DNA from 3 places in the Streptomyces nidicola genome. Region 1 is predicted to be linked to each of the others. Evidence: riboswitches for the same ligand, from Rfam matches in the RefSeq annotation. Region 1 holds a riboswitch; each other region holds the start of a gene.

Region 1 (6,944 bases):
CGCCTCCCCGGAGCCCGATCCGAAGCCCGGAAAGCCCGTCAGCGCCCGGTGCGCCGAGCTGATCGCGGACCTCGAGAAGCAGTTGGCCAAGAACGAGCAGGACGGCAAGAAGGACGGGGCGGTGGCGTTCTCGCGCGTCCGGAACGCCGGCGAGGACGACTGCCACGAGGCGCTCCGCGACCACTTCGGCGGTGGATGACGATGCGCTTCGTCATGCTCGTTGCCGCCCTGGTCGTGCTGGTCGCCGTCGGCGTCGGGCTGGCCGTCGCGATGACGGCCGCATCGGGACCTGAGCCACGGCCCACGCCGACGCGCGTGTACTCCTCCTGCCTGGCGGCGGACACCCGGCCACTGGCCCCGGGCGACGACCCTTGCGAGGGCCCCGGGAACTGAACAACTCCCCTGCCGCTGCTACGCGTTGTCCCCCGGCCCGTGCAGTCGGCCCGCCGCGATCACGGCCGCCACCGACCGCAGCGCCCCGAGGTCGGCGAGCGGGTCGCCGGTCACCACGAGGATGTCGGCGCTGTAGCCGGCAGTGAGCCGGCCGGTCGTCTCCTCAAGGCGCAGCGCGCGAGCGGCTTCCGTCGTGGCCATGGCGAGGACGCGGTCGTTGGGCAGGCCCAGGTGCTCGTAGAACGTGAGGCTGGAGGGCAGGCCGTCGAACCCGGCGCGCTGGACGCCCGCGTCGGTGCCCGCGATCAGCCGCGCACCGGCCTCGGCCATCCGACGCACCGCGCCGAACATGGCCTCGGCGCGCTCGGCGCCGAAGAACTTCGGCAGCATCCGCCAGTTCGGGCTGACCGTGGGGCAGACGTGGATGTTCCGCTGGACGATCTGGTCGAGCACGTCCTGGCGGACCTCGAATCCGTCGGCCGTCATCCAGGTGCAGTGCTCGATACTGTCGACGCCCGCCGCGACAGCGGCCGTGATGCCGTCGACGCCGTGCGCGTGCGCGGCGACCGGCAGCCCTGCGCCGTGTGCCTCGTCGACGAGCGCCGCCAACTCCGCCTCGGACAGCTCGGATTCCCAGCTCTTGGCTCCACCCTTGGTGAGGCCGCCGCCGGTCGCCATGACCTTGATGACTTCGGCGCCCGCCTCCACGTTGCGCCGAACCAGGCGCCGCAATTCGTCAGGGCCGGAGGCCTCGCCGCCGAGGAACCAGCAATGGCCACCGGGCGGAGTGACCGGCACCGTGGCCGGGACGACACGCGGGCCGACGGCCGCGCCCTCCTTGATGTCCCGGGCGAGACGCACCGCGAGGCCACCCCGGTCACCCAGATCTCGGACCGTCGTGACACCGACGCTCAGCAGCTGCTCCGCCCGACCCGCCATGGCGGCGAACAGCGCCTCGTCGCCCTGCTCCTGGAGCGTGGCGACGGGGTCGGGGCCCGCGTCGAAGCAGAGGTGCACGTGGGCATCGATCAGGCCGGGGAGCACGGTTCCGGCAGGAAAGTCGAGCCGAGGCTCATCGGGCCGCGCCCGGCGCTCGACCTCTTCGCGCGGGCCGACGCAGGCGATGACGCCCTCGCGTACGAGCACCGCGCCGTCGGCCAGGGCGTCACGATCGGGTCCGACCAGGACGTGCGCGGCGGTGATCAACATGAGGCGCGGCTCTCCTTCGTGTGTCTTGTCTTCATCGTCGTCCAGTCACTCCACCATCACCGCCATCACCGCACCAAACAGCAGTCTCCGCACTTGCCGCCGCCGGGCGCGCGGTAAAAGAGGCAACAGCTGCGTCGCCGGAACGACAGATCGGCTCCGGTGATCCGGCCCGTGCCCCGCAGTCGGCCCGTCTCCAGCAGTTCGCGTGTCAGACGCGTGAGATCCGTACGCAACTCGGGCCGCGACCTCAGTAGTTGGGCCGCCGAGCCGACGAGCGCCGACGCGGAATTACCGGCCAGCAGGCGCGGCGCCACCTTGGTGGTGAGGGCGTTCTCGACCGCCTCCAGGACGCCGTCCACCTGCTCGTGGACCGCGTCGGCGAGTGACGGGAGTTCCGCCGCGCGTCGGCCCTCGGGTCGGCGCAGCCGGATGGCCGAGCCCTCGCCCGACCACTCCACCGCGCTCATCGTCGGCACGATCCCGTGGACGAGCGCGCAGGCGAGGACCGGTGACCAAAGGCGGGCCGCGAGACCCAGGTGGGCGATGGAGACGCCGATACGGGGTTCGGGTGTGCGGTAGTGGTCGTTGACCGCCTGGGCCCGTTCGGCGAGCCCGGCGCGCACGAGCCGTGCGTCGGCGTCGACTTCAGCTTCAACTTCGGCTCCGGCTCCGGCTCCGGACGACCGCGTCGGGGCCGTGTCGAGGGCGAAGAATCCGCCGATCCGCGACACGTCGCGCAGCGCCTCGGCGACCTGTTCCGGCGCCACTTCCGTCTGCGCGAGCCGTTCGGGCATACCGCTTCCTCCCTCTCGCCGAGGAGTTCCGCACCGGTTCCTCGGGGCCGCCGTCGCCCGTGTTCGCGGCCATGATGCCATCCGGCGCCGAGCGGCCGGCGGGCCGGACGTTGTGGCGGCCGCCGGGCGCGGACCCGTAGGGTGAACGACGCAGCTGGTTCGCCCCGCCCGCCAGACGGGGCGTCGCAAGAGGGAACCCGGTGGGAATCCGGGACTGCCCCGCAGCGGTGAGTGGGAACGACCGCCGTCATACGCACTGGACTCCGGAACAGGGGTCCGGGAAGCGACGGTCACTAGGTGTCCGCCCTTTCGGGTGGGCGTGCCCGCGAGTCCGAAGACCTGCCGACTGCCCGCGCACGGACGAATCGTGCGCGGAGATCTCGGTGACCTCGAGGGCGGGTCGGCGTACACATACCGGCGGAAGGCCGCGCCTCGCAGCGCGCGGTCGCCGCCACGGTGGTGTCACTCCTTCGTGCCGCAGAAGCCTCCGGGATCCCAGGGATACGTCTCTCGAAGGAGATTTCCGTGACCACCAGGACCGCGATCACAAAGACCGCAGCCGCACGGGCCACCGTGTACGGCTACCCCCGCCAGGGCCCGAACCGCGAACTGAAGAAGGCGATCGAGGGCTACTGGAAGGGCCGCGTCGCCGCCGACACTCTCCGCTCCACCGCCGCCGAACTGCGCCGCGCCACCTGGCAGGACCTGGCCGCGTCCGGCATCGACGAGGTGCCGACCGGCGACTTCTCCTACTACGACCACGTCCTGGACACGACCATGATGGTCGGGGCGGTGCCCGAGCGCCACCGGGCCGCCGTCGCGGCGGACGCCCTGGACGGGTACTTCGCCATGGCCCGCGGCACCCAGGACGTCGCTCCGCTGGAGATGACCAAGTGGTTCGACACCAACTACCACTATCTGGTACCGGAGTTGGGTCCTGACACGGTGTTCACCGCCGATTCCGGCAAGCAGGTCGCAGAGCTGCGAGAAGCCCTCGGCCTGGGCCTTGACGGTCGTCCGGTGCTGGTCGGACCTGTCACCTATCTTCTCCTGTCGAAGCCCGCCCCGGGCGTGGCGGACGATTTCGATCCGCTCACCCTGCTGGACCGGCTGCTGCCCGTATACGCCGAGGTCCTCACCGACCTGCGCGCCTCGGGTGCCACCTGGGTGCAGCTCGACGAGCCCGCGCTGGTCCAGGACCGCACCCCGGCCGAGCTGAACGCCGCCGCCCGCGCCTACCGTGACCTCGGCGCCCTCGTCGACCGCCCGAAGCTCCTGGTCGCCTCGTACTTCGACCGGCTCGGCGAGGCCCTGCCGGTGCTCGCCAAGGCCCCCGTCGACGGCCTCGCCCTCGACTTCACCGGCTCCGCCGCCGCCAACCTCGACGAACTCGCCGCCGCCGGCGGCCTGCCCGGCAAGCGCCTCGTCGCCGGCGTGGTGGACGGCCGCAACGTCTGGGTCAACGACCTGGAGCGGTCCCTCGCCACGCTCGGCACCCTGCTCGGGCTCGCCGAGCGCGTCGACGTGGCCGCTTCCTGCTCGCTGTTGCACGTCCCGCTGGACGCGTCCGTGGAGCGGGACATCGAGCCGCAGATCCGGCGCTGGCTCGCCTTCGCCCGCCAGAAGACCACCGAGGTCGCCACCCTCGCCAAGGGCCTGACCCGGGGAACCGGCGTGGTCTCGGCCGAACTCGCTGCCAACCGCGCCGCGTTGAACTCGCGCGCCACCTCGCCCATCACGCGCGATCCGGCGGTGCGGAGGCGCGCCGCCGCCGTCACCGAGGACGACGGGCGCCGCTCGCAGCCGTACACCGAGCGGACCGCCGCCCAGCGGGCCCTCCTGAACCTGCCGCTGCTGCCGACCACGACCATCGGCTCGTTCCCGCAGACCGGCGAACTCCGCGCCGCCCGAGCCGACTTGAGGGCCGGACGCATCGACACCGCGGGGTACGAGGACCGCATCAGGAACGAGATCCGTGAGGTCGTCTCCTTCCAGGAGAAGGCCGGCATCGACGTGCTCGTGCACGGCGAGCCCGAGCGCAACGACATGGTCCAGTACTTCGCCGAGCAGCTCACCGGCTACCTGGCGACCCAGCACGGCTGGGTCCAGTCGTACGGCACCCGCTACGTCCGCCCGCCGGTCCTCGCGGGTGACATCTCCCGCCCCGAGCCGATGACCGTGCGCTGGGCGACGTACGCCCAGTCGCTCTCCGACCGCCCCGTCAAGGGCATGCTCACGGGTCCCGTCACCATGCTCGCCTGGTCCTTCGTCCGCGACGACCAGCCACTTGGTGACACCGCCCGACAGGTGGCCCTCGCCCTGCGCGACGAGGTCAACGACCTTGAGGCGAACGGCACTTCGGTCATCCAGGTCGACGAGCCCGCGCTGCGCGAGACGCTCCCGTTGCGCGCCACCGACCACGCGGCCTACCTCGCCTGGGCCACCGAGGCGTTCCGCCTCACCACCTGCGGCGTCCGGCCTGACACGCAGATCCACACGCACATGTGCTACGCCGAGTTCGGTGACATCGTGCAGGCCATCGACGACCTCGACGCCGACGTCATCAGTCTGGAGGCCGCCCGTTCCCACATGCGGGTCGCCCACGAGCTCGCCGCTCACGGCTACCCGCGCGAAGCCGGTCCGGGCGTGTACGACATCCACTCGCCGCGCGTTCCGAGCGTCGACGAGGCGGTCGCCCTGCTGCGTACGGGACTTGAGGCCATCCCGGCCGAGCGGCTGTGGGTCAACCCGGACTGCGGGCTGAAGACCCGCGGCTGGCCGGAGACCCGCGCCTCCCTGGAACACCTGGTTGCCGCCGCACGCACGGTCCGTGAGGAGCTCGGGCGGACCGCACCCTGATGCGCGGTCCTGCCCCTGGTGCACCTGTCGGCACCAGGGGCAGGGCGCGCACCGGCTCACATCAGGCGGTGGGCGCGTACGTGCGCTTTCCCCGCCGGTACGCGATCTCGCCGAGCGCGATGTCGCAGAGCATGAACGCCGCGAGCGGGACGCCGAGCAGCGGCACGAAGTAGCCGAGCAGCGCGATCACCGCCATCAACGGCACCAGGACGTACGGCGGCACGTGCTGCCAGGCTCCGCGCGGGACGGGCCGGCCGAAGGCGGAGCCGCGCCCGCGCTGCCACCACATGCGGTACCCCCACACGATGAGGAGCACCACCGCCAGGGCGAGGGCGGCGAGGGCGATCTGGTTGACGAGGCCGAACAGGTTGCCGGTGTGCAGGTCGATGCCCCAGCGGGACAGCTTGGCGAGCACCGGGTAGTCCGCGAACCGCACCTCGTCCGTGACCTCGCCGCTCGCCGGGTCGACGGCGACGGCGTCCTGCTTCTCCGGCCAGCTCCGCTGGATCTGCTGGACGACGTACGCCGAGGAGGAGTCGGCGGGCGGGACGATCTCCACGGGGTTCGAGAGGCCTTCGGCGCGGGCCGACTTCAGCACCGCGTTCAGGCCGACGTCACCCCCGCCCTTCTCGGCGCCGGCCCCGCCCATGTCCATGCCCTCCATACCTTCCATGCCCTCCATACCGGCCATGTCATGGCCGGCGTGTTCACCGCCTGGAGTCACGGTCGCGGAGACGGTCGGGGTCGTCTGGCCGAGCGCGGCACGCAGGTCGGTGATGTTCGCCCCTGTGTACGTCGACCAGGTCAGGCCCGTTGCCGACAGGAAGAAGAGTCCGAGCGCCGCCCAGACACCCACCGAGCCGTGGAGCGACAGGGTGCGCCTGCGGCCGGTCGCGCCGCGGATCGCGCGACGGGAACGGCGCCTGCCGAACCAGAGGACGAGGCCGCCGCCCGCGATCACCCACATCCAGCTCGCCGCGAACTCGCTGTAGAGGCGGCCCACTTGGCCGAGGTGGAGGTCGCGGTGGAGCTCGTCGATCCAGGTGCGCAGCGGCAGCGCGCCCGTCGATCCGTACTGTTCGAGGGCGCCGCGCACCTCCCCGTTGTACGGGTTCACGAACACCGCGAGCGTGTAGTCGGCGTCGACTCCCGGCACACCGGAGAGCATGACTCGGGTCGTCGCCCCGGCCTCGGGGGAAGGCCGTACCGCGCTGATGTCTCCCTCCGGATGAGCCTTGCGGGCGGCGGCGACCTGATCGGCGATCGGCAGCTCGGACTTGCCCACGGGGACGTTCAGCTCATGGGCGTACACGATCTTCTCGGCCTGGAACGAGCCCGCGTAGAGCAGGCCCGTGACCGCGGCGACGAACAAGAACGGGGCGACGAACACCCCGGCGTAGAAGTGCAGTCGCAGCACCAGCGGGCGCAGCGACGCCCAGGTCGACCGCTCGACGGGCGGCGACGGCGGTGCGTGCTCGGTCTGTTCCGCTGGGCGCGGTTCAGAGGTGTCGGAGGTTTCTGAGGTGAGGGACAACGTGGTCCTCCAGTTTCGGGCAGCACGGAGTCCGGGCGCGGGCCGTTCGGCCCTGGGCACATCCGGATCCGGTGCGTTGCATGGGGACTCGGCCGCGCGGGTGTGCGCACGGCCGATGCCCGAGGGTGCGGCGCAGCCTCGGGTGAACCGGCTGT
Region 2 (11,814 bases), 5.8 Mb from region 1:
GTGGCGATACGGCGCAGGAGCGTGGCGGACAAAACGTGACCTTCCGTGGGGGACGGGGGGCCGCAGGGCGTGGTGCCTTGCGGTTGCTCCACAGAAACAAAGACCGACGGGCGGAAGCAATGTTGGCTTTTACTAAGGAAAGTCGGACTCGATGGAGTCTGGGGTAAATGTCCGTTGTGTGACGTAGGGAAGGCGCGCCAAGGGACTACGGTCCCGCTTAGTACGTGACGTGGGTCATGTGGGGGGCTTCACGCCCGCGGCTCGTCGAATGTGACCTGGGCCTCGAAGGCGGCCCGCCGCGTGGCCCGGCGCAGCGCCTTCAGGACGGCGCCGCCCGCGACCAGCGTCAGGACGACGGTGAGCGCCGCACGCCCCAGGTCCCAGCCGAGCGAGGTCGCCGCGCAGTACGCGAGGAAGCGGGCCAGGTTCTCGTGCAGCGCGGCGTCCGGCTGGTACGCCACGGAGGAGGCCAGCGCGTTCATGAACGGCCAGCCCGCGAGATTCATGATCGTGCCGTACGCGAACGCGGCCAGGAAGCCGTAGGCGGCGAGCATGACGCGCTCGGCGCGGCCGCGCAGGGCGTGGGCGCCGGGGAGGAGTCCCGCGCCCATCGTGAACCAGCCCATCGACAGCATCTGGAACGGCATCCAGGGGCCGACGCCCCCGGTCAGCAGCGCCGAGGTGAACATGCTGAGCGAGCCGAGGACGAAGCCGAAGCCGGGCCCGAGGACCCGGCCGCTGAGGACCATCAGGAAGAACATCGGCTCCAGGCCGGCCGTCCCCGCGCCGATGGGCCGCAGCGCCGCCCCCGCGGCCGCCAGCACACCGAGCATCGCCACCGCCTTGGGGCCCATGCCGGACTCCGAGATCGTGGCCGCGACCACGGCGACCAGCAGCACGAGCAGCGCCGCGAACAGCCAGGGCGCGTCCTGCGCGTGCGCGTTCACCTCGGACCCGGGCCCTGTGATCAGCGGCCAGCCGATGCCGACCACGCCGACGGCGCTCACCAGGAGCAGGGCGGCGATGGAGCGCGGGCCGAGGCGTACGGGGTTCGCGCGGCCCGTGACGGGCAGTGGTGTCGTGGTCCCCGTCATGCCAGGGCCCTCTCTACCTCGGAGACCGTGAGCCAGCGCTGCGGCGCCAGGATCTTCGCGACCTGCGGGGCGAAGGACGGGGACGACGTGACGATGTCGGGGGTGGGGCCGTCGGCCACGATCTCGCCGTCCGCGAGGATCGCCACGCGGTGGGTCAGCTCCGCCGCCAGCTCCACGTCGTGCGTCGCCATGACGATGGCGTGACCCTCGGCCGCGAGCTTCCGCAGGATCGTGACGAGGCGGGACTTGGCCGCGTAGTCCAGGCCGCGGGTCGGCTCGTCGAGGAGGAGCAGCGGCGGGGCCGCCGTCAGTACGATCGCCAGGGCCAGGGTGAGGCGCTGGCCCTCGGAGAGGTCGCGGGGGTGGGTGTCGTCGGCGATGCCGGGGAGGAGGTCGGTCAGGAGCGCGCGGCAGGTGCCGGGGGTGGCGGACGCGTCCTTGTCCGCCGCCGCGCACTCCGCCGCGACCGTGTCCGCGCAGAGCAGGTCGCGGGGTTCCTGGGGGACGAGGCCCACCTTGCGGATGAGGTCGCGGGGGGTGGTCTTGTGGGGGGTGGCTCCGCCGGTCGTGACTGTGCCGGAGGTCGGCTTGATCATGCCGACGAGGGTCGAGAGCAGGGTCGATTTGCCGGCGCCGTTGCGACCCATCAGCGCGAGCACCTCGCCGGTGGTGACCGTGAGGGTGATGTGGCGGATGGCTTCGATCCGTCCGCGGCGTACGCCCAGGTTCTTGGTTGCGGCCAACGTGGTTGACGTCGCGGGGCTCTGCCCCGGACCCCGCTGGCTCTCGTCCCAGAGCGGGGCTTGATTTGCCCGAGCTTCTCGATTGGCCCCCGGCGTTGATTGCGCGAGCCGGAGTTTCAGGTCGGTCGCCGCGCGTCGCGCATTGCGCACCGTCAGGGGGAGTGGGTCCCAGCCCGCCAGGCGGCCCAGGCCGACCACCGGGGGGTAGACCGGGGACACCGCCATGACGTCGGCCGGGGCGCCCACCGTCAAGGGCTCGCCCGGGCTCGGTAGCAGTGCCACCTGGTCCGCGTACTGGATGACGCGTTCCAGGCGGTGTTCGGCCATCAGGACCGTGGTGCCCAGGTCGTGGACCAGGCGTTGCAGGACCGAGAGGACCTCTTCCGCCGCTGCCGGGTCGAGGGCGGACGTCGGTTCGTCGAGGACCAGGACCTGGGGGTGCGGGGTGAGGACGGAGCCGATCGCGACGCGCTGCTGCTGGCCGCCGGAGAGCGTGGAGATGGGGCGGTCGCGCAGGTCGGCGAGGCCGAGGAGGTCGAGGGTCTCCTCCACGCGGCGGCGCATGACCGGTGGGGTCAGGCCCAACGACTCCATGCCGTACGCGAGTTCGTCCTCGACCGTGTCCGTCACGAAGTGCGCGAGCGGGTCCTGGCCCACCGTGCCGACGACGTCGGCGAGTTCGCGCGGCTTGTGCGTACGGGTGTCGCGGCCGGCGACGGTGACCTGGCCCGCGAGCGTGCCGCCCGTGAAGTGCGGGACCAGTCCGCTCACCGCTCCGAGGAGTGTGGACTTGCCCACCCCTGACGGTCCCGCGAGGAGCATCAACTCCCCCTCGGGTACGTGGAGTTGGATGCCGTCGACGGTGGGGCGTGAGGCGCCGTCGTAGGTCACGGAGACGTTCTCGAAGCGGATCATGACGACGCCTCCGTCGGCTTGCAGGGAATCGGCTTGTCGGAAGTCGGCTTGTCGGGATTCGTCCCGGCCGGCCTGTCGGGAGCGGGTGCGAGGAAGGCCGGGAGCAGGCCGAGCAGGATGCCCGCCGCCGGCCACAGCGGCAGCTCCGGCGCCGCGAGCGGGACCACCGGCGGCTGGAGGGATGCCGGGTCCCGGGTGCCGGTCCAGATCATGACCGCCGCGGCCACCGCTCCGGACGCCGCGACCAGCCAGGCCCGCACGCCCCACACGTCGGGCCGGTAGCGGGTGCGTACCGTGCGGCGACCGCCCAGCCAGAGTCCGCCGAGCGCGGCCGCCACCCCGGCCAGCAGCACCGGGAGCCCGTATCCGGCTCCGGACGCCGCGAGCAGTCCGTACGTTCCCGCGCACACCCCGATGAGGCCGCCCAGCGTGAGCGCGGCCGTGGCACGGCGGACGGCGGGCGGCACCTCGGCGGTCCGGCCGTAGCCGCGCGCGTCCATGGCGGCGGCCAGGGACACCGAGCGCTCCAACGCGCCCTCCAGGACCGGGAGCCCGACCTGGAGCAGCCCGCGCAGGCCGCGGTCCGGGCGGCCGCGCAGGCGCCGCGCCGCGCGCAGCCTGCGGACGTCCGCGACCAGGTTCGGGGCGAACGTCATCGCCACCACGACCGCGACCCCGGCCTCGTACAGCGCGCCCGGCAGCGACTTGAGCAGCCGGGAGGGGGAGGCGAGCGCGTTCGCGGCGCCCACGCAGATGAGGAGCGTGGCCAGCTTCAGGCCGTCGTAGAGCGCGAAGACGAGGCCTTCGAGTGTCACCGGGCCGCCGATCCGCACCCCTTGCGCCCAGTCCGGCAGCGGCATCTCGGGCAGCGTGAACAGCAGGTGCGTACCCGGGATCGCCGAGCCGAGCAGCGTCGCGAAGACCAGGCGGATGCCGAGCACGGCCAGCGCCAGCTTCACGAACGCCCCGTACGAACGCGCCCACGGCGCCTCCGTGCGGCGCGCCGCCACCACGTACCCGGCGACGCCGATCAGCAGCGCGAGCAGCAGCGGGTTCGTGGTGCGGGACGCGGCAGTACCGAGGCCGAGCGCCCAGATCCACCAGGCGCCGGGGTGCAGCGAGTTGGAGCGGTGGGCCCTGGGGGCGCGGAGCTGGGAGGCGGCCATGCGTCAGAGGCGGCGGCGTCGGGCCTGCACGCCGGCCGCGACGCCGAGCACGACGACCACGGCGATGCCGGCGATGAGTCCGACGGAGGGGCCGCCGTCGTCGTCGGTCTGCGAGGCGGAGTCCTTCGCGGAGGGGGTCGAGGGCGTCTTGTCGGGCGTCTCCTTGGACACCTGCTCGCCGCAGCCCGACTTCGGGTAGTCGGAGATCGCGCACAGCATCGCGCTGCTGTCGTAGCGCAGCGGCTTCGCGACGGCGGCGAGTGCGTCGGCGCTCGTCGCGTCATCGGCGACCTGCGCGCACGCGGTGCGCGGCTTCGGCGGGGTCTCGCCGGAGGGGGCGTCGGCCGCCGTGCCGAAGTCGATGACGAGCGCGATCCGCTTCTTGCCGTCCTTGGCGGGCGTATCGGCGCAGATGTCACCGAAGGACGCCGTGCCGCGCGGCTGCTTCGCGTCCTTCGAGTCCGCGCTCACCGCGAACCGGAAGCCCTGCACGTCACCGTCGTCCGGCTTGCTCTGCGAGGGGCCCGCCGTCGCGTACGTCCATGCGTTCTGGGAAGCCTTCTGAGAGCCACCGTCCCGCTCCCAGAACGACCAGTACCGGTACCCGGCGGCCTGCGCCGGGGCGACGGTCATGGCGAGGAGCGCCACGAGAGTCGCGATGACGAGCCCGCCGAGCCCGGCCGACCTGCGCGCGGTCACTGCTGCTGCTTCTTGCGGCCGCTGAGCAGGAAACCGGCGCCCACGGCCGCGATGAACATCACGCCGATGATCCACCAGTTGGCGCCGCTGCCACCGTCGTCCTTCGTCTCGTCCGAGTCCGAAGCGGACGACTTCGTGGAGGCGGGCTCCGGGCCGGTCTTGTTGAGCGCGCTCACCAGGTCCGTGCCGCCGAAGTCGCGGGGGTCGTTGCCGGTGGCGTGCGCCGCGAAGATCAGCTCGGCGTAGGCGGCGGGTCCGGTCTGCGCGGCCCAGCCCTTCGCGTTCTTCTCCAGCCAGGTGTACGAGTCCTTCGTGGCCTTGACGCCCTCCGCGGCTGCGACGGCGGTGACCGCGTCGGCGGTGTTGCCGTAGTCGGGCTGGTCCGTGGCGCCGGCCAGCTGGGACTTCAGGTAGAGGTGGGTGTCGAGCTGGTTCTGGAGGTAGACGGCGCCGTTGTGCGCGATGTCCTTCGCGCTCTTGCCGTCCTCGCAGGTGTACGCGTCCGGGGCCGTGCCCTTGCCGGGTGCGAAGCCGGTGCCGAGGGCGCCGAGCACACCGGCGGCGGTGGCGTCGGCGTTCGCGGCGAGCTCGCCCTTCTTGTCCGGCTGGTAGGCGAGGGCGCCGCCGTCCTTGCCCTTGGCGCAGGGGAGGGCGAGGGACGCGAGGGCGTCGGTGCCGGTCTTGCCCTTGCCCGACTTCACCTCGGACGGCTTCTCACCGGCCGCGGCGAGGGCGCCGATGGCGACGGACGTGGAGTTCGCGTCGCTGTCCATGCCCTGGCTGTAGCCCCAGCCGCCGTCGGCGTTCTGGGTCTTCTTCAGCCGGTCGACGCCCTTGGCGACCTCGCCGTCACGGCCGCCGACCGCGGCGAGGGCCTGGACGGCGGCCGCGGTGGCGTTGCTGTCGATCTTGGTTTTGGCGTCGCAGGGCTTGGTGGGCTCGGCGCGGAAGGCGGCGAAGCCGCCGTTCTCGCACTGCTGCCCGGCCAGCCAGTCCACGGCCTTCTTGGCGGGCTTGACGCCCACGGTGTCCTGCGCGACCAGCGCCAGGGACTGCCGCCAGACGCCGTCGTACGTGGGGTCGCTCTTGCCGTAGAGGCCCGACGGGACGGCCGTCTTCGGCGAGGGGGAGGCACTGTCCGCGCTCGCGGCCTGCGCGCCCATGGCGCCGATGGCGACGGTCGCGGCGACGAGCGCGGCGCTGCGGCGAATGTTCATGGTGGGGCGGGTGCCTCTCCCTGCGGGGAGCGGGGCGGCGCGGCACACGGAGGTACCGGGCGGCTCCGGCTCCGTATTCCTCGACGGTCCTGAGCCGAGCGCGTACGTATGAGGCATTCCGGCTGTCACGGCTGCGGGTCAGCGCCGGATTTGCACCGGCTTCCCCTCGTACGTACGTACTGACGACGTCTTTACTGTACCCGGCGGGGTGGCCCCGGCCCCCGGACTCCGCCCCGGCCACCCGCGCGGGGCTCCGCCCCGGACCTCGCGCCTCAAACGCCGGCGGGGCTGGAAATGCCGCACCGGCGTGACGGCCTCGGGGCTCTGCCCCGGACCCCGCTGCTCAATTGCCGCAGGGGCTTGATAGATCAAGCCCCGCCGGCGAAAGACCGATCAAGCCCCGCCGGCGATGGGCCTGTCGAGCCCTGCGGCGGGTGGGCAAATTCAGCCCCGCCGGCGATTGAGGCGCGGGGGCCGGGGCGGAGCCCCGAGGCCGTAACGCCGGTGCCGGTGGTCAGCGGACGTCGACCGGGCCGTCGTCGCTGCCGCGCGGAGCGCCTACGTAGGGCTCGACCGCCGAGCCGAACCCGTCCGCACCCTCACCGGAGAGGTTCTTGCGGACCGAGTCGAGGATGGTGAGGCCCTGGCCGACCAGGCCCGCCGCGATCTCGCCCAGGCCGTCCGCCCCGTTCAGGACGTTGACGTTCGCTCCGGCGAGCCCCGCCGACGCCTCCTTCACGATCTGCGGCAGCTGGTCGATGAGCATGCGGTCGAGGGCGACCCGGTCGTACGACGCCGCCGCCTCCGCCTGGATCTTCATCCGCTCGGCCTCGGCGAGGGCCAGCACGCGGATGCGCTCCGCGTCGGCCTGCGCCGGCTTCACGACCTCCGAGATCAGCTGCTTCTCCCGCAACTCGGCCTGCTTCATGGCAAGTTCCGTCTGCGCCGCGAGGACCTCCTGCTGGGCGTGCGCGAGCGCGAGCGGGCCCGCCTGCTCGGCCTGCGCCTTGGCCCGGTCGACCTGCGCGTTGTACTCGGCCTGCACGACCGCGGTCTCCCGCGCGTACTCGGCCTGCTTACGGGCAGCCGCCTGCTCCGCCTCGGCGGACGCCTGCGTGGCCTGCGCCTGGGCGATCTGCGCCTGCCGCTGGATGGCCGCCTTGTGCGGGCGCGACATCGCCTCGATGTACCCGGTCTGGCCGTCGTCGATGGACTGGATCTGCAGCGAGTCGACGTGCAGCCCGATCTTCGCCATCTCGGCCTTCGACGTGTCGAGGACCTCCGTGGCGAGCTTCTGCCGCTCGGTCACGATCTCCTCGACCGTCATCGAGCCGATGATCGAGCGCAGATGACCGGCGAAGATGCGCCCGGTGAGGACCGACATCTGGTCCTGGTCGGAGAGGAAGCGCTGACCGGCGTTGACGATCGACTCGTGGTCGTTGCCGACCTTGAAGGCGATCACGGCGCGCACGGTCAGGGCGATGCCCTGCTTGGTCACACACTTCTCGACGACTTCCGCCTCGCTCATCGCGAGCGACAGGAAGCGGGTCTTGCGGAACACGGGGAGCACGAACTTCCCGTGCCCCGTGACGACGCGGAACGGCGCTCCCCCAAGTCCCCGCCTGCCGCCCGAGATCAGCATCGCCTCGTCGGGCGCGGGAACGCGATATCCGAACATGCCTGTACGTCTCCTTAGCGGGCGTCGCCCTCGCCGCCGGGGAGAAGTGGGTCGGACCAGGCCATGACCACGACCTGCCGGCATCCGCGGGACTCGATCACGAGCACGGTGGCGCCCCGCTCCAGGGGCTCGTCCGAGTACGCGAGAAAGGTCTCGGTCCCGCCCCTGACCTGCACCAACACCTCACCCGGACCACCGGCCCCACGCGTGCCGAGGACCAGCTTCCCCGTTTGGCCGACCACTGCCTCGTCCGGCGTCATCGGCGGGCGCCCCCTTGTCGTTCCAGCTCGTGCGAGCTCTTGTGGCCAGAACATACGCCTGCGGGGGCGGGCCTTCCATCAGGGCGCGGCAAAGATCCTCCGGGGCGGGAACTTGTTGCGCGGCACCGGTGTTGCGGTCGCGGGGCTCTGCCCCGGGCCCCGCTGCTCAATCGCCGCAGGGGCTTGACTGATACGTCACCGGGTCGCTGCCCGAGACCTGTTCCACCCGGCCCGACTTCTGCAGGCGGCGCAAGTGCGCCTCCGCCTCCGACACCGCGATCGTCCGTGACCCGTACGGGATTTGGGCCCACGGGCGGTTCCACTCCATGCGTTCGGCGAGCTGCCATGGGGTGAGGGGGGAGGAGAGGAGGGTGAGGAGGCCGGTCAGGCGGTCCTCGTGGTGGTCCAGCAGTTCGGCCACGCGCGCCGGGGCGTCGGTGAACGGGTGCTGGTGCGCCGGGAGGACCTCCGCCGGGTCGAGCCGTCCCACTCGTTCGAGCGAGTCGAGATAGTCGCCGAGCGGGTCGGTGACGGTGGCGTCGTCGGGGTCCTCGTACAGGCCGATGTGCGGGGTGATGCCGGGCAGCACGTGGTCGCCGGAGAAGAGGCGGCCGTTGCCCGCGCGGCCCGCGGGGTGCTCCTCCTCCAGGTGCAGGCAGACGTGCCCCGGGGTGTGGCCCGGCGTCCAGATCGCGCGCAGCCTGCGGCCCGGCAGGTCGAGGAGGTCGCCGGGGGTGATGGTGCGGTCGGGCAACGCGGGGGCGAAGCCCGGTAGTTGGCGCTGCTTTCCGGAGTCGCGGGCCGCGATCAGCGGGGCGATGTGCTCCTCGGGCGCACCGGCCGCGACCAACTTCCGCACCATGTAGGCGTACCAGCGCTCCGGCTTGTTCTCCCGGGTGCGCCGGACCACCGCCACGTCCGCCTCGTGCATCGCGATCCAGGCACCGGACGCCTCCCGCACCTTCTCCGACAGGCCGTGGTGGTCCGGGTGGTGATGGGTGATCAGGACACCGGTGAGTTCGCCGACGCTCGTGCCGCACGCGGTCAGGCCGGTGGACAGGGAGTCCCAGGACGTCGGGTCGTCCCAGCCCGTGTCGATCAGGACCGGGCCCGCGTCGGTGTCGACCAGGTAGACGAGGGTGTAGCCGAGCGGGTTGTCGGGGATCGGAACGCGGATGCTGTGCACGCCCCCGCTGTGGTCGGTCACCTGCGTCGCCTCTGTCGCCTCTGCCATCGGACACCCTCCGCCGCTCCAGCCGAACTGCGGTCACTGTACGGGAACTTGTAGAACTCGTTTCAATGGTCGCCCCGGCGAACCGTATCCGCGAGAGCGTCTCAGCGGGTGGTCGCGGCCCGTGCACCACCCTTCCGGATCGCAACTAGAACTGGTATCAGTTCTGAAACACCGTCAGAAAAGCCGTGCCGGGAGGATGCCAGCCATGACCGAGCTCTTGGAGTACGGACAGCTGTTCATAGGCGGGGAGTTGACCGACCCGCTCGGCAAGGACGTCATCGAGGTCGTCTCGCCGCACACCGGCGAGGTCTTCGGCCGGGTGCCGCACGCCGCGCCCGCCGATGTCGACCGCGCCGTGGCCGTCGCCCGCCGCGCCTTCGAGGACGGCCCCTGGCCGCGGATGAGCCTCGACGAGCGCATCGAGATCATCACGAAGATCAAGGACGCGTTCGCGGTCCGGCACGAGGAGATCGCCCGCGTCATCAGCAGCGAGAACGGCACCCCGTACACCTCGGGCGTCATGGTGCAGGCGCTCGCCGCGATGATGGTCTGGGACTCCGCGATCAACGTCGCCCGCAACTTCACGTACGAGGAGACCCGCGACGGCGCCCTCGGCAAGCTCCTCGTGCGACGCGAGCCGGTGGGCGTCGTCGCGGCCATCGTGCCGTGGAACGTCCCGCAGTTCACCGCCGCCGCGAAGCTCGCGCCCGCGCTGCTCGCCGGCAACCCCGTGATCCTGAAGACCTCGCCGGAGACGCCCCTCGACGCGTATCTGCTGGCCGAGATAGCCACCGAGGCCGGGCTCCCGGAGGGCGTGCTCTCCATCCTCCCCGCCGACCGCGAGGTCAGCGAGTACCTGGTCGGGCACCCCGGCGTCGACAAGGTCTCCTTCACCGGGTCCGTCGCCGCGGGCAAGCGCGTCATGGAGGTCGCCTCGCGCAACCTCACCCGCGTCACCCTCGAACTCGGCGGCAAGTCCGCGGCCGTCGTCCTGGAGGACGCCGACGCGGGCGCCGCCGTCTCCGGCATCGTCCCGTTCGCCTGGATGATCAACGGCCAGGCGTGCGTGGCGCAGACCCGGATCCTCGTACCGCGTTCACGCTACGACGAGTTCGCCGACGCGTTCTCCACGGCGGCGTCGGCGTTGAAGGTCGGCGACCCGCTCGACCCGGCGACCGAACTCGGCCCGCTCGTCGCCAAGCGCCAGCAGCAGCGCTCCCTCGACTACATCCGCATCGGCCAGGACGAAGGCGCCAAGATCCTCACCGGCGGCGGGGTCCCGAAGGGCTTCGAGCAGGGCTGGTACGTGGAGCCGACCCTCTTCGGCGACGTCGACAACTCCATGCGGATCGCCCGCGAGGAGATCTTCGGCCCGGTCATCTGCCTGCTCCCGTACGGGGACGAGGCCGAGGCCATCAAGATCGCCAACGACTCGGACTACGGCCTCAGCGGCAGCGTGTGGACCGCCGACACCGCGCACGGCGTCGACATCGCGCGGCAGGTGCGTACGGGTACGTACAGCGTGAACACGTTCAGCCTCGACATGCTCGGGCCCTTCGGCGGCTACAAGAACTCCGGCCTGGGGCGGGAGTTCGGGCCCGAGGGGTACGGGGAGTACTTCGAGCACAAGATGATCCACCTGCCCGCGGGGTACGAGCCGGAGGCGAGCTGAGCATGGGTGACCGGTGGCATGTGGAGGTCGACCGGAGCGTGTGCATCGGCTCGGCGATGTGTGTGAACACCGCGCCGGACGGGTTCCGCCTCGACAGCGCGCGGCAGTCGCACCCGGTCGACCCGGAGGCCGACGCCAACGAGAAGATCCTCGCGGCGGCGGAGGGCTGCCCCGTCGAGGCGATCACGCTGGCGCTGGCGGATACGGGTGAGGTCGTTTTTCCTCCGGAGGATTGACGCGCGGCCCGCACCGTGGCTGAGGTCTCGGGGCTCTGCCCCGGACCCCGCTGCTCAATCGCCGCAGGGGCTGAAAAGATCGGGGCTCTGCCCCGGACCCCGCGCCTCAATCGCCGGCGGGGCTGGATTTGGGCCCGGTCGTGTCGATGAGGCGGCACACCATCTCGATGTCGATTTTGACCTGGGCGATGGAGGCGCGGCCGGAGAGCCACGTGATGAGCGCGGAGTGCCACGTGTGCTCGATGACCCGCACCGCGGACAACTGCTCCGGGGTCGGGTCGTCGAGCTCCATCGCGTCGAGAATGATGGCCGTGGTCTGCCGCGACACCTGGTCCACCGCAGGGCTCACGCTCCGGTCCGCGAAGGTCAGCGCCCGCACCATCGCATCCGCGAGATGCGGCTCCCGCTGCAACGCGCGGAAGGCCCGCATCAGCGTCTCGGCCACCCGCTCCGCGGGGGAGTCGCCGGACGGCGGCCGCTTACGGACGGTGGTGTGCATGTGCTGGAGCTGGTCCTGCATCGTCGCGACCAGGAGGTGCACCTTGCTCGGGAAGTAGCGGTACAGCGTGCCGAGCGCGACCTGGGACGATTCGGCGACCTCCCGCATCTGCACCGCGTCGAAGCCACCGCGCGCCGCGAGCTGCGCGCTCGCGTGCAGGATGCGACGGCGCCTGGCCTCCTGACGCTCGGTGAGCGCGGGGGTCGTGCGGGTGGTGGTTCTCGCGTCCGGAGCTGTCATCAGAAAGCTTTCCGTGTCCCGTGGAGCCTGCCGTGGCGTGAATCACCCGATCCACCTCTTACGGCCCGGCTACCAGCCGGTAGATTCGATGCTCTTGAACGATCAAGTCTGAAACTTGTTCTAGATTAGCGTCCCCACGTAGTGTCCACGGGCAAGCAGGA
Region 3 (11,814 bases), 3.1 Mb from region 1:
CCCGCGGCGAGAACGTCTCCGCCGCGTGGATGGTGGCCGCCGCCCTCGGGTCGTACGCCATCGCCTACCGCTTCTACGCGAAGTTCATCGCGCACAAGGTGCTGAAGGTCGACGGGAAACGCGCCACGCCCGCCGAGCGGCTCAACAACGGCATGGACTTCCACCCCACCGACCGGCGCGTGCTGCTCGGGCACCACTTCGCGGCCATCGCGGGGGCGGGACCGCTGGTCGGTCCCGTGCTCGCGGCGCAGATGGGGTACCTGCCGGGCACCATCTGGATCATCGTCGGCGTGATCTTCGCGGGCGCCGTCCAGGACATGGTCGTGCTGTTCTTCTCGACGCGGCGCGACGGGCGTTCGCTCGGCCAGATGGCACGCGAGGAGATCGGCCCGTTCGGCGGCGCCGCCGCCCTGGTCGCCGCCTTCGCCATCATGATCATCCTGCTCGGGGTGCTCGCCCTGGTCGTGGTGAACGCGCTCGCCTCGTCGCCGTGGGGCACCTTCTCCATCGCGATGACCATCCCGATCGCGCTGCTCATGGGCTTCTATCTGCGGGTGCTGCGCCCCGGACGGGTGTCCGAGGTGTCGCTCATCGGGGTCGCGCTGCTGCTGATCGCGCTCATCGCGGGCCGCTGGGTCGCCGAGTCCTCGTGGGCCGACACCTTCACGCTCGCGCCCTCGACGCTCGTGATCTGGATGGTGATCTACGGCTTCGTCGCCTCGGTGCTTCCGGTGTGGATGCTGCTCGCGCCGCGCGACTATCTGTCCACGTTCATGAAGCTCGGCACCATCGCGCTGCTCGCCATCGGCGTCGTGGTCGCGCTGCCGACGCTGAAGATGGACGCGGTCACCGACTTCGCCTCGCGCGGCGACGGCCCGGTCTTCGCGGGCTCGCTCTTCCCCTTCGTCTTCATCACCATCGCGTGCGGCGCGCTCTCCGGATTCCACGCGCTGATCTCCTCCGGCACGACGCCGAAGATGATCCAGAAGGAGACGCAGGTCCGGATGATCGGCTACGGCTCCATGCTGATGGAGTCGTCCGTGGCCGTGATGGCGCTCGTCGCCGCGAGCATCATCGACCCCGGGCTCTACTTCGCGATGAACGCGCCCGCCGGAGTCATCGGCGACAGCGTGCAGTCCGCGTCGCAGGCCGTGGCGGGCTTCGGGTACTCGATCTCGCCTGCGGAGCTCGCGCAGGCCGCGAAGAACGTCGAGGAGTCGAGCCTGCTGTCCCGTACGGGCGGCGCGCCGACGCTCGCCGTCGGCGTCTCGGAGATCTTCTCGCAGGTGACCGGGGGCGGACTGCGCGCCTTCTGGTACCACTTCGCGATCATGTTCGAGGCGCTGTTCATCCTGACCGCGCTCGACGCGGGCACGCGCGTGGGCCGGTTCATGCTCCAGGACATGCTCGGCAACGTCTACAAGCCGTTCAAGAACATCAGTTGGAAGCCGGGGCTGCTGATCACCAGCGCCGTCGTCGTCGGCCTGTGGGGCTACTTCCTGTGGGTCGGCGTGCACGAGCCGCTCGGCGGGATCAACCAGCTCTTCCCGATCTTCGGCATCTCCAACCAGCTGCTCGCCGCCGTCGCCCTCGCCGTCTGCACGACGCTGCTCGTGAAGTCGGGGCGGCTCAAGTGGGCCTGGATCACCGGGATCCCGCTGGTCTGGGACACCGTCGTGACGCTGACCGCCAGCTGGCAGAAGGTGTTCTCGTCCGACCCGCGCGTCGGCTTCTTCCAGCAGCGCTCGAACTACCAGGACGCCATCGACGCCGGAAAGATCCTGCCGCCCGCCAAGACCATGGACGACATGCACACCGTGGTCACCAACTCCACGGTGGACGGCGTCCTTTCGGCCGCGCTCGCCCTCCTCATCGTCGTGGTGGTCCTCGACGCGCTGCGGGTATGCGTGAAGCACGTGCGGAACCCCCAGTCGTCCAAGCTGAGCGAGGCTCCGTACGTCGAGTCCACGCTGGTGGCACCGGCCGGGCTCGTCCCCACACAGGAGGAGAAGGCGGAGGCGCGCGATGCCGGCGTCGGCAGTTCTACGGGTGGCTAGGTATGTGCGGTGGTTCGTCCGCGAGTTGACGGACGAGAGCGCGTACGAGCGGTACGTGACGCACCTCGGGGAGACCCACCCGGGCGCGTCCGTGCCGTCCCGGCGCGAGTTCGAACGCATGCGGACGGACCGCCAGGAATCGGATCCACGGCAGGGGTTCCGCTGCTGCTGAGGCGGCCCCCGAACGGGTCCGTTATCCGGACAGGGGTTCCATAGATCAAGACTCTCGCTTAGATTTCCCGGGCGTTAAACGTGAGATAAGTGGGATCTCTGATGAGCGAGGGGAACGGAACCGCGAATGTCCGATGCGCCTGAAGTGAAACAACCGGTGATCACGCCGGTGCGCGTGATCATTGCACTGTGTCTGGTCGCACCGTTCGTCGCGATGCTCTGGGTCAGCTCCTACGCAAAGATCGAACCGACGCTCATCGGCGTCCCGTTCTTCTACTGGTACCAGATGCTCTGGGTGCTCATCTCGACCGCGCTCACGATGATCGCGTACAAGCTGTGGCAGCGCGATCAGCGTGCCCGTAAGTCTGCTCAGTCGGCTGGAGGCCAGGCGTGAACGGCGGCGTCAACGGTGTCGCGCTCACCGTCTTCATCTTCTTCTTCGTGGCCGTCACGGTCATGGGCTTCCTCGCGGCGCGCTGGCGGAAGGCCGAAAACGAGGCCTCGCTCGACGAATGGGGCCTGGGCGGCCGCTCGTTCGGCACCTGGGTCACCTGGTTCCTGCTGGGCGGCGACCTCTACACGGCGTACACCTTCGTCGCCGTACCCGCGGCGATCTACGCGGCCGGCGCCTCCGGCTTCTTCGCCGTGCCGTACACGATCCTCGTGTACCCGCTGATCTTCACCTTCCTGCCGCGCCTGTGGTCGGTCTCGCACAAGCACGGGTACGTGACCACGTCCGACTTCGTGCGCGGCCGCTTCGGCTCGAAGGGCCTCTCGCTCGCGGTCGCGATCACCGGCATCCTCGCCACGATGCCGTACATCGCGCTCCAACTGGTCGGCATCCAGGCCGTTCTCGACGTGATGGGCGTCGGCGGCGGCGAGAACACCAACTGGTTCATCAAGGACCTGCCGCTGCTGCTCGCCTTCGGCGTGCTGGCCGCGTACACGTACTCCTCGGGCCTGCGCGCGCCCGCGCTGATCGCGTTCGTCAAGGACGGCCTGATCTACCTCGTGATCGCGGTCGCCATCATCTACATCCCGATCAAGCTCGGCGGGTTCGAGCACATCTTCTCGGCGGCGAACGACAAGTTCGACGCGGCCAACGAAGCAGCGGGCAAACCGGTCGCCGGGCTAGCACCGGGCTCCTCGGGTACGTGGACGTACGCGACGCTCGCGCTCGGTTCCGCCCTGGCGCTCTTCATGTACCCGCACTCGATCACGGCGACCCTCTCCTCCAAGAGCCGCAACGTGATCCGCCGCAACACCACGATCCTGCCGCTGTACTCGCTGATGCTGGGCCTGCTCGGACTGCTCGGGTTCATGGCGATCGCGGCAGGGATCAAGGTGCAGAACGGGCAGTTGGCGATCCCGCAGCTGTTCGAGAACATGTTCCCGGACTGGTTCACGGGCGTCGCGTTCGCCGCCATCGGCATCGGCGCGCTGGTCCCCGCGGCCATCATGTCCATCGCCGCCGCGAACCTGTTCACGCGCAACATCTACAAGGACTTCATCAAGCCGGACGCGACGCCCGCGCAGGAGACCAAGGTCTCCAAGCTGGTCTCGCTGCTCGTGAAGGTGGGCGCGCTGGCCTTCGTCCTCACCATGGACAAGACCGTCGCGATCAACTTCCAGCTGCTCGGCGGCATCTGGATCCTCCAGACGATGCCCGCGCTGGTCGGCGGCCTGTTCACGCGCTGGTTCCACCGGTGGGCGCTGCTCGCCGGCTGGGCGGTCGGCATGGTGTACGGCACGCTCGCCGCGTACGGCGTCGCGTCGCCGACGCAGGCGCACTTCGGCGGCTCCTCGGCGGAGATCCCCGGCATCGGTGAGATCGGCTACATCGGCCTCACGGCGTTCGTCCTGAACATCGTGGTGACCGTGGTCGGAACCTTCGTCCTCAAGGCGTTCAAGGCCCCGGACGGCGTCGACGAGACGTCCCGCGAGGACTACACGGCCGACGCGGGCGACAAGGGCGTCCAGGTCGACCTGCCGACGGTCGGCGCGGGCTCCGGTCACTAGGCACCGCGTACGCACGCGTCTCGGGTCCCTCCGCTTGCGGAGGGGCCCGACACATTTCCGGGAAGACGTTGCGGCCACGGCCGGGGGTCGCGTAACCATGGCGTCGTGATCAGAACTGTGCGCCCCGATGAGTACGCCGCGCTCGGCGAGTTGAGTGCCCGCGCCTACCTGGGCAGTGGGCTGCTCGCGTTCGGCGAGGACGACTGGTACGCCGCCGAACTGCGCGACGTCGAGAAACGCGCGCGGCAGGCCGAGGTGCTCGTCGCCGAGGACCCCGACGGCCGGGTCGTCGGCGGCGTCACCTACGTCCCCTCGCACAAGCACTCGTACGCGGAGATCGCACGCCCCTCGGAGGCCGAGTTCCGCATGCTGGCGGTCGCCGTCGAGGCGCGCGGGAAGGGCGTCGGCGAGGCGCTCGTGCGGGCCGTGATCGACCGGGCCCGCACGGCCGGCAAATCGGCGGTGGTGCTCTGCACCCAGCCGCTCGCGACCGCCTCGCACCGCCTCTACGAGCGCCTCGGCTTCACCCGGATCCCGGACCGCGACTGGTCCCCGATCCCGGAAGTGCTGCTGCGGGCGTACGAGTTGAGGCTGGCGGCGGGGGCGGCGGAGGCATCGGCGGGCTGAGGGCACGGGCACCCCGGCGCGACGCCGACACAACATATGGGGCTGACGCGAAAGCCCGACACAACATGTATGCTCGCTCTCGCTGTCACCACAGGGGAATCCGGTGCGAATCCGGAACTGTCCCGCAACGGTGTACGTAGGCGTACAAAAACGCCCGCGTGAGTCCGATGACCTGTCGACGGTACGCCCGAGCCGACCGGCCCGGGCGTCGACGACGTCCGGGCCTCGCGGAAAGGGCCGGTGGACGAGGGCCCGCCCGTGCGCGCCCGCGCTGCCACCTCCTCCCCGCAGGCCTCGAGCCGAGCGAGGGAGAGCCTCCACGTGACCATCGCGCCCGCCGAACCGGTCTCAGCCACGCCCCAGGACGGCCCGGGTGCCGCACTGCTGCGCACCCTGACCGAGCTGACCGCCGAACTCCCCGACGCCGATCCCGGCCGGATCGCGGCCGCCGCGCTGCGCGGCCGTTCGGCGCGGGCCGATGAGGCCGAGCTGCGCGATCTCGCCACCGAGGCCGCGGCCGGTCTGATCTCCGAGGACCCCGCCTACTCCCGGCTCGCCGCCCGCCTGCTCACCCGCTCCATCGCCGCGGAGGCCGCCTCGCAGGGCGTCACGTCCTTCACGGAGTCGGTCGCGGTCGGCCACCGCGAGGGCCTGATCGCGGACCGTACGGCCGAGTTCGTCCGGGTGCACGCGGCGCGCCTCGACGCGCTGATCGACATCGCGGGCGACGACCGCTTCGGCTACTTCGGCCTGCGCACCCTGCACAGCCGCTACCTGCTGCGCCACCCGATCACCCGGCACGTCATCGAGACCCCGCAGCACTTCATGCTGCGCGTGGCCTGCGGCCTCGCCGAGGACGACAGCGTCCGCGCGCTGGACGAAGTGGCCGCTCTCTACGGCCTGATGAGCCGCCTCGACTACCTGCCCTCCTCCCCCACGCTCTTCAACTCCGGCACCCGCCACCCCCAGATGTCGAGCTGCTACCTGCTCGACTCCCCGCTCGACGAGCTCGACTCGATCTACGACCGGTACCACCAGGTCGCCCGCCTCTCGAAGCACGCGGGCGGCATCGGCCTCTCGTTCTCCCGCATCCGCAGCCGCGGTTCGCTGATCCGCGGCACGAACGGGCACTCCAACGGCATCGTCCCGTTCCTGAAGACGCTGGACGCCTCGGTCGCCGCCGTGAACCAGGGAGGCCGCCGCAAGGGCGCCGCCGCGGTCTACCTGGAGACCTGGCACTCCGACATCGAGGAGTTCCTGGAGCTGCGCGACAACACCGGTGAGGACGCGCGCCGCACCCACAACCTGAACCTCGCGCACTGGATCCCCGACGAGTTCATGCGCCGGGTGAACGCGGACCAGCCGTGGTCGCTGTTCTCGCCGGCCGACGTGCCCGAGCTGGTCGACCTGTGGGGCGAGGAGTTCGACGCCGCGTACCGCAAGGCCGAGGCCGACGGGAAGCCCCAGCGGACCATCCCCGCCCGCGATCTGTACGGCCGCATGATGCGCACCCTCGCGCAGACCGGCAACGGCTGGCTGACCTTCAAGGACGCCGCCAACCGCACCGCCAACCAGACGGCTGAGCCCGGCCACACGGTCCACTCCTCCAACCTCTGCACGGAGATCCTGGAGGTGACGGACGACGGGGAGACGGCCGTCTGCAACCTGGGGTCGGTGAACCTGGGCGCCTTCGTGGACGTAGAGACCGGGGACATCGACTGGGAGCGCCTCGACGAGACGGTCCGCACGGCCGTCACCTTCCTCGACCGCGTCGTCGACATCAACTTCTACCCGACCGACCAGGCGGGCCGCTCCAACTCCCGCTGGCGCCCGGTGGGCCTCGGCGCGATGGGCCTCCAGGACGTCTTCTTCAAGCTGCGCCTGCCGTTCGACTCGGCGCAGGCCCGCGCCCTGTCCACCCGCATCTCCGAGCGCATCATGCTCGCGGCGTACGAGGCGTCGGCCGACCTCGCCGAGCGCAACGGCCCGCTTCCCGCCTGGGAGAAGACCCGTACGGCCCGCGGCGTGCTGCACCCCGACCACTACGGCGTCGAGCTGACGTGGCCGGAGCGCTGGGCGGCGCTGCGGGAACGTATCGCCGACGTCGGCATGCGCAACTCCCTCCTCCTCGCGATCGCGCCCACCGCCACCATCGCGTCGATCGCCGGCGTCTACGAGTGCATCGAGCCGCAGGTCTCCAACCTCTTCAAGCGGGAGACGCTGTCGGGCGAGTTCCTCCAGATCAACGGGTACCTGATCGAGGAGCTGAAGAGGCTCGGCGTCTGGGACGCCCAGACCCGTGAGGCACTGCGCGAGTCGAACGGCTCGGTGCAGGGCTTCACTTGGATCCCGGACGAGGTCCGCGCCCTGTACCGCACGGCGTGGGAGATCCCGCAGCGCGGCCTCATCGACATGGCGGCGGCGCGGACCCCGTTCCTCGACCAGGCCCAGTCCCTGAACCTCTTCATGGAGACGCCGACCATCGGCAAGCTCTCCTCGATGTACGCGTACGCCTGGAAGTCGGGCCTGAAGACGACGTACTACCTGCGCTCGCGCCCGGCGACACGCATCGCGCGGGCGGCGGGCAACAGCACCGTCCCCGCGCAGACCGCGACGCCCGACCCCGACGCGGTCGCCTGCTCCCTGGAAAACCCCGAGTCCTGCGAGGCCTGCCAGTAATGACCACTCCCGCCACGGAAAAGAACCTGCTCGACCCGGGCTTCGAACTGACCCTGCGCCCCATGCGCTACCCGGACTTCTACGAGCGCTACCGCGACGCCATCAAGAACACGTGGACGGTGGAGGAGGTCGACCTCCACTCGGACGTCGCCGACCTCGCGAAGCTGTCGCCGGGTGAGCAGCACATGATCGGCCGCCTGGTCGCGTTCTTCGCGACGGGTGACTCGATCGTCGCGAACAACCTCGTCCTCACGCTCTACAAGCACATCAACTCCCCCGAAGCGCGCCTGTACTTGTCGCGCCAGCTCTTCGAGGAAGCCGTCCACGTCCAGTTCTACTTGACGCTCCTGGACACCTACCTCCCCGACCCCGAGGACCGCACTGCGGCCTTCGCGGCGGTGGAGAACATCCCGTCCATCCGCGAGAAGGCGGAGTTCTGTTTCAAGTGGATGGACTCGGTCGAGGAGATGGACCGCCTGGAGTCCCAGGCGGACCGCCGCCGCTTCCTCCTCAACCTCATCTGCTTCGCCGCGTGCATCGAGGGCCTCTTCTTCTACGGTGCCTTCGCCTACGTCTACTGGTTCCGCTCGCGCGGCCTGCTGCACGGCCTGGCCACCGGCACCAACTGGGTGTTCCGTGACGAGACGATGCACATGAGCTTCGCCTTCGACGTGGTGGACACGGTCCGCAAGGAGGAGCCGGAGCTCTTCGACGACGCGCTCCAGCAGCAGGTCACCGACATGCTGCGGGAAGCGGTCGACGCGGAGCTGCAGTTCGGGCGCGACCTGTGCGGCGAGGGCCTGCCGGGCATGAACACCGACTCGATGCGCCAGTACCTGGAGTGCGTCGCCGACCAGCGCTTGCAGCGCCTCGGCTTCGCGCCGATCTACGGCTCGGAGAACCCGTTCTCGTTCATGGAACTCCAGGGCGTCCAGGAACTGACCAACTTCTTCGAACGCCGCCCCTCGGCCTACCAGGTCGCGGTCGAAGGCTCGGTCGGCTTCGACGAGGACTTCTGACGGGTCCATCCGTATGACGGGTCGGGCCCCCTGACGGGTTCGGCTCCAACGGGGCGGTGGGCGGCGCTAATTGAGATGCGTCGCCCGCCGCCCCTTCGTCAGACTTGCGGGGCATGACAACACCCCAGGTCGCAGACGAGGTCCTCACCTACTACTCCACCCAGTTCGACGAGCACGCACGGCTCGGCGCCTCCGCCGCCGGCGTGCTCGAACTTGTGCGTACACAAGAGCTGTTGAGACGCCATCTGCCTGCCGCCCCGGCCTCCGTGCTCGACGTGGGAGGAGGGCCGGGCACCCACGCGCGGTGGCTGGTCGGGGACGGGTATCGCGTGCATCTCGTCGACCCCGTGGAGCGGCACGTGCGGGAGGCGGCGGGCGCCGGGTGCACGGTCGAGCTGGGTGACGGCCGAGCGTTGAGCGCCGCCGACTCCTCGTACGACGTGGTGCTGCTGCTCGGACCGCTGTACCACCTGCCCGAACGGGCCGACAGGGGACGGGTGTTGGCCGAGGCGCTGCGGGTCGTGCGTCCCGGTGGGCTCGTCGTGGCCGCCGGGATCCAGCGGTACGCGGCACTGTTCGACCACGCCGCGCACGGGCGGCTGCATCTCGACGGGCGGGAGGGGCGGTCGGGGCGGGTGTTGGTGACCGGCAGGAACGAGGGGCGGGAGTTCACTTTTCGCCTATTTCCACCGGGCCGAGGAGCTGGCGGCGGAGGTGCGGGGTGCCGGGTTCGACGACACTCGGCTGTACGGGGTGGAGGGGCCCGGTGACGCCCTCCTGAAGGCCGCCGAGACCGCCACCGGCCGCCAAGTGCTACGGGAATCCGACCTGTTCACGTCGGCCCTGGCGGCGGCCCGGATGGCCGAGGAGCATCCGGAGCTGCTCGTCGCGAGCTCGCATCTGCTGGTCTTCGGGCGACGGCCGAGTCAGGCCGCGCGCTCGTAGCGGGAGTGGTGCTCTTCGGCGTTCCGCGCAGCCGCGGCCCTGAGCTGGCGGTCGATGCGGCGGTCGTGGGCCATGCCGTACAGGGACGGGGCGGCCAGGAGGAGGAAGACGAAGAGGACTGCGAAGTAGTTCATCGCTGTGTTCATGTCCTCCACTCTCCGCCCAGCGGCGGCCTCGCGGCAGTGGCAGGACCGTCACTGACCCTCGAATTACTGCCAGCCGTGCGGCACACTGGACGGCATGCTGACGAACGTGGCCGTAGTGCTGCTCGACGGAACGCATCCCTTCGAACTCGGCGTCGTCTGCGAGGTGTTCGGCCTCGACCGGAGCGACGCCGGGCTTCCCGTGTACGACTTCGCCGCGGTCTCCTTCGAGGGGCCGACCCTGTCCACCCACGTACCGGGCATGACGGTGTCCACCACGCACGGACCGGAGCGCCTGGAGGAGGCCGACCTCATCGCCGTCCCGGCCGTCGGCTACCGCCGCGACGGCTTTCCGCCCGAGCTGCTCGACGCGCTGCGCCGCGCGGTCGACCGGGGAGCGCGCGTCCTGAGCGTGTGCGGCGGCGTGTTCGTGCTCGGCGCCGCGGGCCTGCTCGACGGGCGCCGGTGCGCGGTGCACTGGCGGTACGAGCGCGAACTGGCCGCGATGTACCCGCGCACCCGCGTCGACCCCGATGTGCTGTACGTCGACGAGGGCCCGGTCATCACCTCCGCAGGCACGGCCGCCGGCATCGACGCCTGCCTCCACATCGTCCGCACCGAGCACGGCTCCGAGGTGGCCAACGCGATCGCCCGCCGCATGGTCGTCCCGCCGCACCGCGACGGCGGCCAGGCCCAGTACGTGGAGCGCCCCCTGCCGGCGACGCGCTGCGACACCGTGGGCGGGGTGCTGGCGTGGATGGAGCGGCATCTGGGAGAGCCGGTGACCGTGGAGGAGCTGGCGGCGCGGGCGCACATGTCACCGCGCACGTTCGCGCGCCGCTTCCAGCAGGAGACCGGCACGACGCCGTACCGCTGGCTGCTGCGCCAACGCGTCCTGTTCGCCCAGGAGTTGCTTGAGGGCACGGACGAGACGGTGGACGCGATCGCCGCGCGCGCGGGGTTCGGCAACGCTGCGGCGATGCGCCATCAGTTCATGAAGGCGCTGGGGACGACCCCCAACGCCTTCAGAAGGACCTTCCGGGTGAAGCTCGCCTCCTAGGTCCCGGTCACCGGCGGTCAGCCGCGGGCCCGCACCCGCAGGTTCCCGTTCTTGGGACCGATGGTGATCCCCAGCTTCGCCGTCGACTCCGTCTCGGGGACCGTCTCGAACCGCCACCGGGACACCAAGGTGCCCAGGATCAGGCTGAGTTCGACCATGCTGAAGTGGTCGCCCGGGCACTTGCGGTTGCCGGTGCCGAACGGCTGGTGCGCCATGTTCGCGGCGTCCGTCACGCGCTCCGGCAGCCAGCGATCGGGGTCAAAGACGTCCACGTCGTCGAACGAGCGCGGGTCGTGCTGCATCGCGTACGGGCTGTAGACGATGTCCGTCCCGGCCGGAATGTGATACTCGCCGAGCGTCGTATCGACCGCCGATATGCGCGTGAATATCCACACGCTGGGGCGAATACGCATCGACTCGGTAAGGAGATTCCGCATATATGCGAGTTCCCCGAGGTCACCGAAAGCCACCTGCCTGTCACCACCGGTCGCGGATTCAACCTCTTCGTACAACCGGCTTTCATGGTCCGGGTGTTCGGCGAGGAGTCCGAGCGTCCAAGCCAGCGTCTTGGAGACATTCTCGCCGCCGGCCAACAGGAGAGCCAGAACCTGATCGTGGATCTCTTGATCGGTGACCGCTTCACCGTCGTCGTCGTGCGCGGCGAGCAATGCCGCGAGAAGGTCTCCGGTGTCGATTCCCTCGGCCGCCTGAGCCCTTCGCTCGACGATGATCTCGTCGACCATGCGGTGCAATTCGGCCATCGCCCGCTCGAAACGCCGATTGGCCGGCAGGGGCAGCCGGTACAGCGGTCCGAAGGACAGGATCATCCGCCGGTACATGCCGGCGAAGACCGTGCCCATCGTCTCGCCGAGGCGGTCCGAGCGGTCGTCCTCCGCGTCGATGTGCAGCATGGCGCGGGCCGTGATCCGGGCCGCCACGCGGAACATCTCGGCGTTGATGTCGACGGTCTGCCCGTCCTGCCAGCGGTCGGCCGCGGCCGCCGCCTCCTCCGCCATCAGCGCGGCGTAGTCGGCCATCCGCTCGGCCCGGAACGCGGGCTGGATGGCACGCCGCTGGCGCCGGTGCTTCTGCCC

The links. Region 1 has a riboswitch for cobalamin ahead of metE (5-methyltetrahydropteroyltriglutamate--homocysteine S-methyltransferase). Riboswitches for the same ligand answer to the same signal wherever they lie in the genome.
Region 2: it holds a riboswitch for cobalamin, as region 1 does, so the genes downstream of both, ACOKM3_RS28470 (prenyltransferase/squalene oxidase repeat-containing protein) here and metE (5-methyltetrahydropteroyltriglutamate--homocysteine S-methyltransferase) in region 1, are expected to answer to the same signal.
Region 3: it holds a riboswitch for cobalamin, as region 1 does, so the genes downstream of both, ACOKM3_RS16315 (ribonucleoside-diphosphate reductase subunit alpha) here and metE (5-methyltetrahydropteroyltriglutamate--homocysteine S-methyltransferase) in region 1, are expected to answer to the same signal.

Annotation. Positions count from the first base shown of each region.
Region 1 covers NZ_JBNBPI010000001.1:537,497-544,440, forward strand. Annotated here, with positions in the region: gene ACOKM3_RS02540 (hypothetical protein) at 1-199, shown strand, start outside; gene ACOKM3_RS02545 (hypothetical protein) at 202-393, shown strand; gene ACOKM3_RS02550 (amidohydrolase family protein) at 412-1,602, opposite strand; gene ACOKM3_RS02555 ((2Fe-2S)-binding protein) at 1,668-2,396, opposite strand; cobalamin riboswitch at 2,548-2,745, shown strand; gene metE (5-methyltetrahydropteroyltriglutamate--homocysteine S-methyltransferase) at 2,922-5,255, shown strand; gene ACOKM3_RS02565 (PepSY-associated TM helix domain-containing protein) at 5,317-6,789, opposite strand.
Region 2 covers NZ_JBNBPI010000001.1:6,303,235-6,315,048, forward strand. Annotated here, with positions in the region: gene ACOKM3_RS28445 (aggregation-promoting factor C-terminal-like domain-containing protein) at 1-32, opposite strand, end outside; gene ACOKM3_RS28450 (ECF transporter S component) at 249-1,094, opposite strand; gene ACOKM3_RS28455 (ABC transporter ATP-binding protein) at 1,091-2,752, opposite strand; gene ACOKM3_RS28460 (energy-coupling factor transporter transmembrane component T) at 2,749-3,918, opposite strand; gene ACOKM3_RS28465 (SCO2322 family protein) at 3,922-4,551, opposite strand; gene ACOKM3_RS28470 (prenyltransferase/squalene oxidase repeat-containing protein) at 4,614-5,834, opposite strand; adenosylcobalamin-variant (AdoCbl-variant) riboswitch at 5,938-6,013, opposite strand; gene ACOKM3_RS28475 (flotillin family protein) at 6,349-7,512, opposite strand; gene ACOKM3_RS28480 (hypothetical protein) at 7,527-7,772, opposite strand; gene ACOKM3_RS28485 (MBL fold metallo-hydrolase) at 7,939-9,006, opposite strand; gene ACOKM3_RS28490 (aldehyde dehydrogenase) at 9,212-10,678, shown strand; gene ACOKM3_RS28495 (ferredoxin) at 10,681-10,914, shown strand; gene ACOKM3_RS28500 (TetR family transcriptional regulator) at 11,021-11,653, opposite strand.
Region 3 covers NZ_JBNBPI010000001.1:3,607,638-3,619,451, forward strand. Annotated here, with positions in the region: gene ACOKM3_RS16290 (carbon starvation CstA family protein) at 1-2,057, shown strand, start outside; gene ACOKM3_RS16295 (YbdD/YjiX family protein) at 2,026-2,229, shown strand; gene ACOKM3_RS16300 (DUF3311 domain-containing protein) at 2,356-2,622, shown strand; gene mctP (monocarboxylate uptake permease MctP) at 2,619-4,247, shown strand; gene ACOKM3_RS16310 (GNAT family N-acetyltransferase) at 4,353-4,874, shown strand; cobalamin riboswitch at 4,938-5,068, shown strand; gene ACOKM3_RS16315 (ribonucleoside-diphosphate reductase subunit alpha) at 5,196-7,553, shown strand; gene ACOKM3_RS16320 (ribonucleotide-diphosphate reductase subunit beta) at 7,553-8,572, shown strand; partial or broken gene ACOKM3_RS16325 (class I SAM-dependent methyltransferase) at 8,686-9,517, shown strand; gene ACOKM3_RS16330 (hypothetical protein) at 9,499-9,663, opposite strand; gene ACOKM3_RS16335 (helix-turn-helix domain-containing protein) at 9,758-10,720, shown strand; gene ACOKM3_RS16340 (cytochrome P450) at 10,738-11,814, opposite strand, start outside.